2 regions of the Brevibacterium sp. OS20 genome follow, and region 1 is predicted to be linked to the other one. Evidence: predicted binding sites of a transcription regulator. Region 1 holds the regulator's gene; the other holds the start of a gene.
What was found. Region 1 encodes LexA, which represses DNA repair genes until DNA is damaged. Its sites were predicted from a motif close to TCGAACANNTGTTCGA; they were not measured.

Region 1 (7,003 bases):
ACTTGCCGGCGTAGAGTGCCTTGCCCACGATCGCCGAGTCGACGCCGAAGGGCACGAGCTCACGGAGGGCTCGCAGGTCGTCGAGGCTCGAGACTCCGCCGGATGCGACGATCGGAGAGTCGGTCTTCTGCGCGAGATCCTTGAGCAGGTCGACATTGGGTCCCTGCAGGGTGCCGTCCTTGCGCACATCGGTGACCACGTAGCGGGAGCAGCCGGCGGCTTCGAGGGTGGCGAGGACTTCGTAGAGGTCTCCGCCGTCCTTCGTCCAGCCGCGGGCGGCCAGGGTGGTGCCGCGGACGTCGAGTCCGATGGCGACCTGGTCGCCGAAGCGCTTGATCATCTCGGCCGTCCACTCGGGGTTCTCCAGAGCAGCAGTGCCGATGTTGACGCGCTCGGCTCCCGTGTCGAGTGCGCGTTCGAGGCTTTCGGTGTCACGGATGCCACCGGAGAGTTCGACCTTGATCCCCACGGCCTTGACGACCTGGTTGAGCAGGTCGGAGTTCGAACCGCGTCCGAAGGCGGCGTCGAGGTCGACGAGGTGGATCCATTCGGCTCCGCGGTTCTCGAAGTCCTGAGCGGCGTCGATGGGTGAGCCGTAGTCGGTTTCGGTTCCGGCTTCGCCCTGGACGAGGCGGACGGCCTTGCCGTCGGCGACGTCGACGGCGGGGAGGAGGACCAGCTTGTTCGAACTGTCTGTCATTGTGACCTTTCTGCCAGGGTGCCACGGGGTTTGAGGCAACCATAGTCGGTGTGCTCGGTCAGGAGCTGAGTGAGTCTGTGGGGTTGGTGCCGGAGCTGCCGGAACCGCTGCCAGGGCTGCTGTCGGCGGCGAACGAGGCGAGCCAGTTGCGCAGGAGCCTGGCGCCCGCCTCGGCGGATTTCTCGGGATGGAACTGTGCTGCCCAGGTGGTTCCGTCTTCGACAGCGGCGATGAAGTCATTGCCGTGGCGGGCGGTCGTGACCGTCGCGTTCGCCGGCGGCTCGGCCGCGGCGTAGGAGTGGACGAAGTAGAAGCGTTCGTCTCCGATGCCGGCGAACATGGCCGAGTCTGCGGGAGCGTTGACCTTCGACCAGCCCATATGCGGGATGACCGGGGCTTCGAGGCCGGTGACGGCTCCGGGCCACAGACCGATGCCCTCGGTCTTGACGCCGTGTTCGACGCCGCGGGCGAAGAACACCTGCAGGCCGACACAGATGCCGAGCAGCGGTCGCCCCTGCTCGTGGCGGGCACGGATGAGGTCGACTCCCCCGACGTTCTCCAGTCCGGCCATGACTGCCGAAAACGCACCGACGCCGGGGACCAGCAGTCCGTCGGAGTCGTTGATGACATCGTGATCGGCCGTGAGCGTGACCTCGGCACCGGCCGCGGCGACCGCACGGACGGCGGAGCGGACATTTCCGGCACCGTAGTCGAGGACGGCCACAGTCGTCATCGCTTCGCCCCCTTGCTCAGCACCGACCAGATCCTCCACAGGGAGAACCCGAGGACGATGGCACCGAGTGCGGCGACGACCCAGGCGACGGTGTTCCCACCCAGGGCCAGGGCAATGCCGAAGGCCATGACGAGTCCGGCGAGGACGGCGGCGATGATCCACAGCAGTGCCGTGCGTGCCATGGCGGCCCGACCCGGGCTCATCGTGGCCGCACTGGCCTGCAGCTTCGTCATCGAGTCGGTTCTGATACTGCCTTCGACATCGTCTGCGGAAACGGTTTCGAGCAGCAGACCTTCGAGCACATCCGGCAGGTTCTTCAGCGCCAGACCGGCCGGCACATCGGATTCGCGGGCACCGTGACGGAAGTGGCCGGCGTCGATCTGCTCTTCGCTGCGCACGAGGAGGAGGACCTCGTGTTTGCCCGCGAGCTTCGAGATCGCCGCGGCCGCCTCGTTGCCGGCTTTGACATCCGTGTCGGCGAGCACGATTCCGCTGAACTCGCCGATCGGCACGATGGTGCCGGAGATGTTCGACAGCACGCAGGCGGCGGCCAACTGTTGGGCGACCCCGAACGGGGTCACGATGACGGTCGTGCTCACAGGACTCCCTTGGTGCTGGGAACGGAATCGCTGCGCGGATCGGTCTCGACGGCCTCGCGCAGCGCGCGGGCGAAAGCCTTGAACTCGGCTTCGACGATGTGGTGCGGGTCGCGACCGCGCACCAGATCGAGATGGACGGTCAGTCCGCCGTTGAAGGCGATGGATTCCAACGAGTGGGAGGTCATCGACCCGGTGAAGTGACCGCCGATGAGGTGGTACTGCTGGCCTTCGGGCTCGCCCTCGTGGACGAAGTAGGGGCGCCCTGAGACGTCGACGACGCACTGGGCCAGAGCCTCGTCCAGCGGCACGGCGGCAAAGCCGTAGCGGCGGATGCCGACCTTGTCACCGAGCGCTTCGCGCAGGGTCTGACCGAGCACGATTGAGGTGTCTTCGACGGTGTGGTGGACGTCGATGTGGGTGTCGCCGGTCGCGGTGATGTCGAGGTCGATCATCGAGTGCTTCGACAGGGCGGTGAGCATATGGTCGAAGAACGGCACGGAAGTCGAGATGTTCGAGGTGCCGGTGCCGTCGAGGTTGACGGACACGGACACCGTGGACTCGGATGTGGTGCGCGAGTTCTGGGCCTGCCTCATGGAGTGCCTTTCGTCGGGGCGGCTGATGAAGGGGTCTGCGGACGATCCGCGAGGATGTCCGGTGATTCGGCGAGGATATCGTCGATGGCGGTCAGGAACGCTTCGGTCTCTGCCCCGGTGCCGGCGTTGACGCGGGCGTGGCCGGTGATGCCGATATCGCGGATGAGGACTCCGCGGTCGAGCAGCTTCTGCCACAGATCGGCCGGTGAGGAGATGTTCCCGAAGAGGACGAAGTTCGAATCGCTGTCGTGGACGGTGAAGCCCGCCTCGGCGAGGTGGCTCGCCATCCGGTTGCGCGAGTCGATGAGTCGGTCGACGTTGCCCAGCAGCAGCTCCGCGTGTTCGAGTGCCGTGCAGGCCAGCACCTGAGTGATCTCGGACAGGTGGTAGGGCAGACGGACGAGGCGAAGGACGTCGATGAGCTCGGGTGCGGCGATCGCGTAACCCAAGCGCAGGCCGGCACAGGCGAAGGCCTTGCTCATGGTGCGTGAGACGACGAGACGGGGCCGGCCCTCAAGCAGAGTCATCGCCGAGGACTTGGCGGGGCGGGAGAATTCCGCATACGCCTCGTCGACGATGACTATCCCTGCGCAGTTGTCATAGGCGGCGTCGATGACGTCGAGGCCGATCGAGGTGCCGGTCGGATTGTTCGGGGTGCACAGGAAGACGATGTCCGGATTCGCACGAGCCACCTCGGCGGCGACCGTCTCGGCATCGAGAGTGAAGTCGTCCTTGCGTTCGACGTGCTGCCATTCGGCACCCGTGCCCGTGGTGATGAGCGGGTGCATCGAATACGAGGGGGTGAACCCTAAGACGGTGCGGCCCGGACCACCGAAGGCCTGGACGATATGGCTGAGCACTTCGTTCGAGCCGTTGGCGGCCCAGATCATGGAGGGATCGAGGTCGACGGAGTCTCCGGCGCGTTCGTTCACACCATCCAGATAGGTGACGAGGTGTTCGCGCAGTGCGGTGAATTCGCGATCGGGATATCGATTGAGTCCTGCGAAGTGATCATCGACGGCGACGCGCATGCTATCGACGACGACGCCCGGAAGCGGATAGGCGTTCTCGTTGACGTTGAGCTGGACCGGCACATTGAGGTGCGGAGCCCCGTACGGCTTGAGGCCGACGAGGTCTGAACGCACTGGCAGAGAGTCGATGTTTCCCACGGCAATCATTCTACCGAGAGGCCCCCGCCGCCCGGGCGGCGGGTCGGGCATCGAGATCGGCCGGTCGGCTCACCCGATCGGACGGGTCAGCGCGCTGCCGGTCGGGCCGGCGCCATCCCGGTCGAGCAGGGTTCGACCTCAGCGAACGGGGACGTCGAGGGTCTGTCCCGGGTGAACCGTCGGGGTGTCCAGGTGGTTGATCTCGACGATATCGGCAACGACATCGCGGGTGTCGCGGTCGATGCCGAGATTCGAAGCCACGGTCCACAGCGATTCGCCCTCACCAACGACGACTGACTCGGCGTCGATGCCGATGCTCTCCGTCTCCGATTCGGCGACAGCAGCGGCCGAGAACGACTGGGTGGCGAGGAGGACCGCCCCGCCGATGACGACGAGAGCGACGAGCAGGGTCCGGAGAAGGCGCACAGCCTGGCGTCCACGAGGGGTCAGGTGCAGCTCGGTGTTCTGTGCAGACATCGCATTACCTCTTTCATTCGTACGATTCCACCAGTAATCGGTAGAACGTCTGTTCTATTCAACATGCCAATCGAACAAATGTCCAGTCCAACTCGAACATCTATGCGACAATGAGAGGGAACCAGCGTTGTTGATTGATCTGTCAGAACCATCTCAGTCGGCACTGACACGAGAATTTCCGAAGCGGAGATCACGGCGTTCAGCGGCAGGGAATAGAACGAAGGGGAACGAGCAATGGTTCAGAACAAACGAGGCAGAGGCAGGCCTCGCAACGAAGATGTTGCCAGCGAGATCGCTGCCGCTCGCACCGATGACGACGTCGTCCAGATCCCTGAGGGGTCATCCGGTGAGGGCGACTTCCGCCTCACTCCCCGTCAGCGTCTCGTGCTCGAAACCATCGAACGCGCCGTCGTGACCAACGGCTACCCGCCGAGCATGCGCGAGATCGGCAAGGCCGCCGGGCTGGCCTCTCTCTCCAGCGTCGCCCATCAGCTCTCCCAGCTCGAACGCCTCGGCTATGTCCGCCGTGACCCGAAGCGCCCGCGTGCCATCGAAGTGGTCAATCCGTTCGAAGAGGAAGAGGCCGAGCGCGCGAAGTACGAGGAGCTGGCCAACAACACTGTGCAGGTGCCGGTCGTCGGTCGCATCGCCGCCGGTGGCCCGATCCTGGCCGAACAGGAAGTCGACGATGTCTTCTCCCTGCCGACGCAGGTCGTCGGCTCCGGTGAGATGTTCCTGCTCAAGGTCGTCGGCGATTCGATGATCGAAGCCGCCATCTGCCACGACGACTGGGTGGTCGTGCGCAAGCAGCACACCGCTGACAACGGTCAGATCGTCGCCGCCCTGCTCGACGGCGAGGCCACGGTGAAGACGCTCAAGCGCAAGGCCGGTCAGCAGTGGCTGATGCCGCAGAACGAGAACTACGAGCCCATCGACGGCACCTACGCGCAGATCATGGGCCTCGTCGTCGCCGTCATCCGCCGCCTCTGATCTTCCGTCGGCTCTCCGCAGTCTGAACACAAAGGCCCGCGACCGATTCGGTCGCGGGCTTTTCTGTCATCCTTCGTCGGTTTCGGCCAGGCGGGCCAGACTCTTGCGAACGAGGCCGGAGTTCGTCGTCGGCCACATCCGCGGCATCGAATTGACGAGGAACCCGGCATACCGGGCCGAGCGCAGCCGCGAGTCGAGCACGGCCACCACTCCCCTGTCCTTGGTCGACCGGATAAGGCGTCCGGCCCCCTGCGCCAGGCGCAGCGCGGCATGCGTGGCCGATACGGCCATGAATCCGTTGACTCCCCGCTGGTCGGCATCGCGTGCTCGCGCCTGCATGAGCGGGTCGTCGGGACGAGGGAAGGGCAGTCGGTCGATGATGACCAGGCGGTTCGTCCGACCCGGCACATCGACTCCCTGCCACAGCGACATCGTCCCGAACAGGCACGTCTGATCGTCGGCCGTGAACTGGGAGACGAGGGCGGGCAGTCCGTCATCGCCCTGGAGCAGGATCGGGAAATCGAACTTCTTCCGCAGATGTTCGGCTGCCGCGTTCGCGCCCGCCCGCGAGGAGAACAGTCCCAGTGCACCGCCGTTCGAGGCTTCGACGAGTTCTTCGAGTTCGGTCAGCGCTTCTTCGCTCAGCCCGCTGCGTCCGGGTTTGGGCAGGTGGGAGGCGACATAGAGGATTCCCTGCTTGCCGTAGTCGAACGGGGAACCGACATCGAGGCTGTCCCATTTCGGGGCGTCGGGTCCGAAGAGTCCCAACGAGGCTGCCACCGCGTCGAAGTTCCCACCCAGGGACAGGGTCGCCGAGGTGGCCACGACCGTTGATTCCTCGAAGATGCCGTTGCGCATGGTGCCGGCCACACTCAGGGGTGCGACGACGAGGTTCGTCGTCTCTTTCTCTCTGAACGTCGAGCGCGAGAGCCAGATGACGTCGTTCTTGCCAGGGTCGCAGAAGCGTTCGGCGAGTTCGAAGATCTCCTGGCAGCGCGCCTTGGCCATCTGCCGGCCGGCGTCGGCGTCCTCGGTCTTGCCGCCGATGTCGTTGATGATCTGGCGGGCGGAGTCGCGGATCTGTGCCAGGGCCAGTCCGAGCGCCTCGCTCATGTGGAGGATGAGTCCCTCGGGCACCGAGGCCTGCGCACGTTCGAGAGCCGCCGCGGCGGAGTCGAGCAGTGACACGACTCCGTCCTGGACGGTGGTGTGTTTGCGTACCGAGCTCGTCGCGGCCGAGAGCATACTCGTGTTGATCTGCCCGGACAGGGCGCTGGTCACCCGGTCCTTGAGTTCGTGGGCCTCGTCGATGATGATGACATCGTGCTCGGGCAGCACGTTCGATTCCCCGAAGGCGTCGATGGCCAGCAGGGCATGGTTCGTCACGACGATATCGGCTTCGGCGGCTTTGTTCCGGGCGATTTCGGCGAAGCATTCGGTGAACAGCGGACAGTTCGAACCGAGGCAGTCGAAGGCGTTGACGGACACCTGTGACCAGGCACGATCGCTGACGCCGGGCAGGAGGTCGTCCCGGTCGCCGGTGTCGGTGGTCTTCTCCCAGGTGCGGATCCGCTGGATCTCCTCCCCCAGACCGGAGCGTTCGGTGGGTTTGCGTCCCGCCTCGGCGTCGGCACCGAGGTCGAAGAGCATGCCCTCGCCCTCGTCGGGGTACCCGCCGGCGAGCTTGTGCTTGCACACATAGTTTCGGCGGCCTTTGAGCAGTGCCGCCCGGGGCAGCGGAT
Region 2 (7,003 bases), 1.2 Mb from region 1:
GGCGGACATCGATTTCGAACGTGTCGCCCTGGCCGGCGGGTCCTACGGCGGATACATGGCCAATTGGGTGGCCGGGCATACCGGCAGCGCGTTCAAGTGCATCGTCACCCACGCCTCTCTGTGGAACACCACGTCGATGGGGCGGACGACGGACAATTCGTCGTGGGATCAGGCGATGCGGGAACAGTCGACTCAGTATTCGCCGCACCTGTTCGCCGATGACATCGAGGTGCCGATGCTCGTCATCCATGGCGACAAGGACTACCGGGTACCGATCGGTCAGGGTCAGGAGCTGTGGCTGGATCTTCTCACTCGGGCGAAGACTCCCCTCGACGCCGATGGCGACACTCAGCATCGGTTCCTCTACTTCCCCGACGAGGGGCATTGGATCCTCGGCCGCGGGAACGCCGAGGTCTGGTACCGCACCGTGCTCGCGTTCCTCGATACGCATGTGCTCGGCATCGACGCGAACCGAGTTCGCACACTGGGGTGAGCCGGCAGTCGGTTCGTCGGTTTCCTGAGGTGGGCGCGGCAACCGGTTCGTCCGCGCCGCGCGGTGGGGCGGTAGCTGCCTCGTCTGCGCCCCGCGCTGGGGAGGCTACCGGTTTGACGGCGCCCCTGGGGCGAGGCGGCAAGCGGTTCGTTCGCACCTGGGGCGAGCCGACAGCCGATCTGTCGGCACAACACCCGTCGGCACCTTGCCCGACGAGACCCAACTCGCCAAGACCCTGCTGCGGGGCAAATTCACCAACTGATTCCGTACCCTGAATGAGGCGTTCGCAGAGCGATGGAAGGACCCTGATGACACAGACCGAACAGATCCCCGCCGAGGCGGTCATCCACAATGCGTGCATCCTCGACGGCGATCGGGTGACGTTCACCGAGGGGACCGCGGACACGTGGATCGCGGTCGCCGAGGGAACGGTCACGGCACGGGGCCGCGGGGACGGCTGGAAGGACAGGGCCGCCTCGGCGAGAGGTGAGGTCATCGACGCCGCCGGCGGATACGTGGCTCCCGCGTTCGTCGATATCCACTGTCACGGTGCGGGCGGTGCGAGCGCCGAGGACAGGAGCGAGGGGATCGATGCGATCCTCGACGTGCATTGGGCCCACGGCACCGGCAGGCTCGCTCTGTCCTACGTCTCCGACACGATCGAGGGGCTGTGTGAGTCCTTGCGCGCGGGCGCCGGACTCGTCCGTGAGCGGGCCATGGTCATGGGCCTGCACGCCGAAGGCCCGTTCCTGTCCCCGGATTTCAAAGGTGCGCATGCGCCCGAAGTGCTCACATCGCCGACTCCGGAGGCGGTCGAAGCAATCCTCGAGGCGGCCGATGGAACTCTGAGCCAGATCACCATCGCGCCCGAACTTCCCGGTGCTCTCGATGCGATCGGTCGGTTCTCTGCGGCAGGGGTGCGTGTGGCCGTCGGTCACACGGCTGCCGATTATGCGCTGGCCGCGCAGGCCTTCGAGGCGGGGGCGAGCATCCTCACCCACGCGTTCAATGCGATGCCCGGAATCCATCACCGTGCTCCGGGGCCGGTCCTCGCCGCGGCCGAGGCCGAGCATGTCACCGTCGAACTCATCAATGACGGCGTCCATGTCGTCGCCCCGGTCGCGCGTATGCTCCACGAACTCGTGCCCGGGCGCATCGCTCTCATCACTGACGCCATGGCCGCGACCGGCCTGCACGATGGGAGCTATCACCTTGGTTCGCTCCCGGTCGAGGTCAAGGATTCGGTGGCTCGTCTGGTTACCGCGGATGGCACTCAGGGCGCCATCGCGGGGTCCACGTTGACGATGGACGAGGCTGTGAAGCGGGCCGTCGCCGAGGTGGGACTCAGCCCGTTCGACGCTGTGCAGTCCGCAGGATTCGTTCCATTGCGTGCGGTGGGCGGAGTGCCGGAGCCGGGTGATTCTCTGCAGGCGGCGGGCGGTGCCGCTGGTGCCGGCAGCCTGTTGGCTCCCGGAATGCCGGCTGATCTCCTGCTCCTCGATGAGGACATGAGCATCCGAGCCTCTTCATTGGGGGACTGAACCCGCCTGAACCGGGCTGAATCGGGCCGAACCGAGTTGAACCGGGCTGAACCGAGTTGAACACGGCTGAACTTGGAAAGTGGGCACAGCTGTCCCCTGAAAGTTGGGGCGGCTATTTGTCGAACAGGGAGTCGACGATGTCGTCCGCGATGAAGCGGGCGTGGAGGATCGGCTTACGAGCCGGGTCCTTTGCGGCAGGCGGAATGTAGGCCGGTCGCCCGTCGAAGAGCATCACCGTGTCCCAGGCGGTGCGGTCGAGCAGGTGGTGGTGATAGCTGCAGAGCAGCGCGAGATTATTGATCTCCGTCTTTCCGCCGAGCGACCATGGAAACACATGGTTGGCATCGCACCAACCGGGAGGGGCGTCACAGCCGGGGAAGGTGCAACCTCGGTCACGGGCGGTGATCACTGCCAACTGTTTGCGATTGGCGAAGCGCTGTTCTGTGGCCACCTGCATCGTCTTGGCCCTGTCGCTCATGAGGTGGAAGAACAGCGAGCCGTTGAGGCCGTTTCTCATCAGTTCCTTGATGGGAATGGGATTGTCGGCGCCCGTGGTTCCGTGTCCTGTTCCTTTGGCCAGATCTTCGGCGGTGGCGTTGATGACGAGAGCATAAGGCGCTCCTGCAGCCGTCCGCTGCTTGTCGATCGTCGTGACGAGGCCGGCGAATCGTTCGTAGATCCATTCGCGCGCCGAGGGCTGTTCGGCGCTGACGTCGACGAATCCGCCGTCCTCACGAACGCCGACGCCGGGGACGGCAGCCGAATTTCCGCTCGTGCGAGCTGCGTTGAGATCGGGTTCCGGAACTCGCTTCGCGTCATATCGGTCACCGGAGAGCACCGCGTCGACGATCTCAAGCAGCTCTTTGTCTGGCAGCGGCGAGCTCGTCTCCTCAGAAGCAGCGGTTACGGTGGCGGGATTGCCCGCGGCCGCGATCCCGGAGGCGCCAGTCGCCGAGTCGGCACCGGTCTTGTCGGCTTCTCCCGCAGACTGGATCCGTGAGGTCAGCAGTCCGTTGAGAGTGCCGCCGGTGACGGGGTCGAGCAGTCCACGCAGCTCCCAGTCGCCGTTGGCCTTGGCGCGCATGGACATGTTGTACGCAGAGCGGTCGGCCGAGTCATTCGGCTCTGCGCCGTCCGGGTCGATATAGCCCATGAGCTTGCCGAAGATCTCGCGCAGGTCCTTGAGACGGACCTTGGGCGCGTTGTCGACCAAGCGCGTCTCGACGTCGGTGCGGACCGTCTGACTGACCCACGTGGGCAGTTTGCGCATGCAGTCTTCAATGACAGACGCCTGGGCGGCGGAGACCGTGCCGGCATGGAGCGCATCTGCGACGACAGGGTAGAGAGGCGGCAGAGCCTGTCCGGCCATGTCGACGCGTCCGCCGAGGTTCTTGGCCATATCGGTGCGGCGATTCGCTTCCGCGCCGGTGAGGTTGAATCGGTTCTCGATGAGCGACTTCGTCGACTTGGCGCCGAAGTCGCTGGGTGTTCCGACACGTTCGCAGACGGAGAGCGCGAGCGTCGACAATGCATCGTTGATGCGTGTGATCGCCTCGACCCCATCGGCGAGCATGATGGCCTGATCCGGTCCCATGGGGCGATCGAACGAGCGCAGCTCATCTTTGAGGCTCATCAGCTGAGTGATCGAAGAGGTGACCTCGGGCGCAAAGCGGCTGAGATCTGCCCACTCCTCGTCGGCCAGCAGCGGGTGTCCGCTGGTCTGCGAGGAGTTGTCGGCGTTCCGATCGGAATGATCGGAGCTGCGTTCGGGAGTGAGGGTCATGGGGATGAATTCCGTTCACCAACATCGTTGTTGTTGGAATCCAGTGTACGCTCATAATGCATGGAAAGCCATAGATGATCGAAAAAAGTTTCGAACACAAATTCAGTGTTCGTCACAGTTCGAGGATGCTCACAAGATTCTTTGTGTCCATGCAGGTCAGGGGTGGTGTCGGCTGTGGCCGAGGTGAACCGGCTTCGAATGTGTCAGTCGGTCGTGGCACGATTGGAGTATGGATGCCCTGCTCCTCATTGACACCGACGACGCCAGCTACCCCAGCGATGACGCCATGGAGACCCTCGGCGATATCGTCACCCGCACCCGCGCTGTGGGCGGTGTGCTCATCTTCGCGTCGACGAAGGCCGACCTCGCCGACACTCCCGATGAGGAGCTGAGCATCTTCGTCCCCGATGAGGAGGATCTTGTGCTCCGATCCGAGAGTCCGGATGTGTTCGAGGGCGTCGACGATCTGGCCGCAGGTCTGCATGACCTCTCCGTCGACCGGATCATCATTGCCGGCGCCGACGCGTCCTCCGCGGGCACCCCCGGAGCCGTCTACGCCTCGGCGATGGCGGGTCTTGTGTGCAACTTCGACGTTGTCGTCCTTTCCGACTCCACCACTGACCCCGATGGCAACCTCGTCGCCTGGGGGGATGCTGCCGCTGATGCCGGTGCCATGGTCAAGAAGACCGCCGATACCTGGCTGCGGATGTAGGCTCAGTCGCCTTCCCGAAATTGTTCTACATTGAGTAGAATGTGGGAGCGAGCTGAGAGGAGGGCCCATGACCGGATGGACGAAATCCGTACGTGCGCTCTTCGCTGCCCTCTTCACGACTCTCCTTGCTCTGCTCATGCACCTCGGTGCCGGTGGCGGCGTCTCGATTCCGGGCACTGTGGTCGTCTTCGTCCTCGTCCTCTGGGCGGCGATGATCGTCGCAGGCAGGCGTCTGGGCTACCTCACTCTGGCCGGCTTGCTCGGCCTCGGACAGGTGCTCATGCACCTGACGATGAGTTGGTCCGCACACACCTTCGCCCATGCGGGGACCCACGCGGGAACCGCTCAATCCGGAAGCGGGCAGGCCGGAGCTGCAGGTGCCGGATCCACTTCCGCCGAGGCGGCCCTCCATGCCCACGCCGGACACATCGTCCCAGCCTCCGGCTCCCTTGACCTCGGTCCTGCCGCAACCGCGCTCGGACATGCGAGCCACGGGGCAACCTCGGCGGGAATGATCATCGCCCACGTCGTCGCCGTCCTCGTCACCGCCGTGATCCTCAAACGCGGTGAGGACATCGTCCTCAGCATTCTGCAGCTGGCACTGGGCCCGGTGATCGGCGCACTGCGAGCCCTCGCCGAGGCGGCCGGAGTCCTGGCCGACGAACCGTTCCGCAAGCTCTGCGCTTCGTTCCGGGTGCCGCAGCCGGTCACATCGGCGGTGGTCGGCCCGAACTACCGCCGCGGCCCTCCCGCGTTCGGCTGACATCCCAATCGGCGTTTGCAGCGCCGACCCACACCTGGTTTCCCGGGTGACCATCCATCTTCGGGCGACCGCCCAGACAGCGGCGGGCCGCCCCTCGGTGACAGTCGAACACGTCCGCGCACACCGCTGCGCGCAGAGTACACGTACCCGCACCCTGGCCAGCACATGCCCTGCGCACTTGCACTCGCACGAGCTGCGCGCAGGCAACTGTGACCTGCGCAAAGGCTCACGAAAGCGCTGCCGGTCAGCCGCGTTCCCTGCACACAGGCGGACGAACGCGATGCGGCTCAGCGCCCGCAGCTTCGGGCAGCAGAGACTCTGCGACCGAAGATCCTCGTCGTCTGACGGCGGGGGACACGCGGGACTGCCTGTGCCAACAGGTGACCGCGGCGCGCGCCGACATGTGCTCGACAGCACCTGAATGACGAAAGTGCAGACATCATGCGAAAGAACATCACCCTGGCCCTTGCCCTGCCCATCGCCGTTGCCATCGGCCTGGCAGGCTGCGGCCAAGACGACAGCAAGGCTGCCGGTTCGACACAGACCGACGGCGGCAGCTCCACCTCGGCGGAATCCTCGGAAAGCGCAGTCGACGCCGAAGCGCTCAGCTTCGACGGCGCTTGGGTCAAGGCCGCCGACGACGGAATGACCGCGGTCTTCGGGGAGCTGAAGAACAACACCGACGCCGACATCAACCTCGTCGAGGCGAAATACGCGGACGCGGAGATGGTCGAACTCCACGAAACCGTAGGCGACGGCTCAGGCGGAATGTCCATGCAGGAGAAGAAGGGCGGCTTCACCATCCCGGCCGGGGAGAGCCTCCGCTTCGAGCCCGGAGGCGATCACATCATGATCATGGGACTGAAGAAGGCGATCAAGCCGGGCGAGCAGATCAAGCTCGATCTCGTCACCGCCGATGACGAGACCGTCGAGGTCACGGCCGTGGCCAAGGAGTACTCCGGAGCCCAGGAAGACTACGCGCCCGGTGAGGCTGAAGGTTCCAGCGACGACCACGGCGACCATGGTGAGCACGGCGACGAGGGCAAACACATCGGCGCCGACAGCGAAGAGCACGAGGACTCCGATCACGGAGACCACGGTGACCACTGAGCCCGGTCGCACCGGCTTCAGCCGCCGAGGTCTCCTGACCTCGGCGGCCGCGGCCGGCGGTGCAGGTGTCGTCGGTGCCACGGCCGGATTTGCGCTCGGCCGCGGTCCCGGATCACAGGGCACGAGCGCCGGTGACGGTGGGCCGCCTCGGCGAGATCTGGATGGCGCGAACGGGCCGCAGACCGAGCCGTTCTACGGCACTCATCAATCCGGGGTCGAGACCCCGCCGCAGGCCTATGCGCACTTCATCGCGTTCACGTTGGGGCCCGGGATCAAGGCCGCCGAGGCGGTGCGCTGGCTGCGCCTGCTCACCGCGGATGCGGCCGCGCTGACGCAGGGGCAGGCGCCGTTGGCCGACTCCGAATCCGAGCTCGCCGTCGACCCTGCCCGGCTGACGGTGACCTTCGGGTTCGGAGCCGAGCTGGTGGCGCTGGCCGGAACGGAGCACGTGCCGGATTGGCTGAAGCCCTTGGAAGCGTTCTCGATCGATCGCCTCGATCAGGACCGCTGCCAGGGCGACCTGCTCCTGCAGATCTGCGGCGACGACCCGCTGACCTTGGCACATGCCAGGCGCATGCTGTTCAAGGATTCGCGATCGTTC

Region 2: the regulator LexA is predicted to act here: its motif matches at 3,908-3,923, upstream of ACVZTU_RS17005 (HNH endonuclease signature motif containing protein).

The regions. Positions count from the first base shown of each region.
Region 1 covers NZ_CM166367.1:2,590,304-2,597,306, forward strand. The annotation lists gene priA (bifunctional 1-(5-phosphoribosyl)-5-((5-phosphoribosylamino)methylideneamino)imidazole-4-carboxamide isomerase/phosphoribosylanthranilate isomerase PriA) at 1-700, opposite strand, end outside; gene hisH (imidazole glycerol phosphate synthase subunit HisH) at 759-1,433, opposite strand; gene ACVZTU_RS11600 (hypothetical protein) at 1,430-2,032, opposite strand; gene hisB (imidazoleglycerol-phosphate dehydratase HisB) at 2,029-2,625, opposite strand; gene ACVZTU_RS11610 (histidinol-phosphate transaminase) at 2,622-3,794, opposite strand; gene ACVZTU_RS11615 (LysM peptidoglycan-binding domain-containing protein) at 3,933-4,271, opposite strand; gene lexA (transcriptional repressor LexA) at 4,506-5,261, shown strand; gene ACVZTU_RS11625 (ATP-dependent DNA helicase) at 5,328-7,003, opposite strand, start outside.
Region 2 covers NZ_CM166367.1:3,806,572-3,813,574, reverse strand. The annotation lists gene ACVZTU_RS17015 (S9 family peptidase) at 1-493, shown strand, start outside; gene ACVZTU_RS17010 (N-acetylglucosamine-6-phosphate deacetylase) at 802-2,034, shown strand; gene ACVZTU_RS17005 (HNH endonuclease signature motif containing protein) at 2,147-3,817, opposite strand; gene ACVZTU_RS17000 (ferredoxin reductase domain-containing protein) at 4,047-4,529, shown strand; gene ACVZTU_RS16995 (hypothetical protein) at 4,597-5,292, shown strand; gene ACVZTU_RS16990 (copper chaperone PCu(A)C) at 5,734-6,402, shown strand; gene ACVZTU_RS16985 (Dyp-type peroxidase) at 6,392-7,003, shown strand, end outside.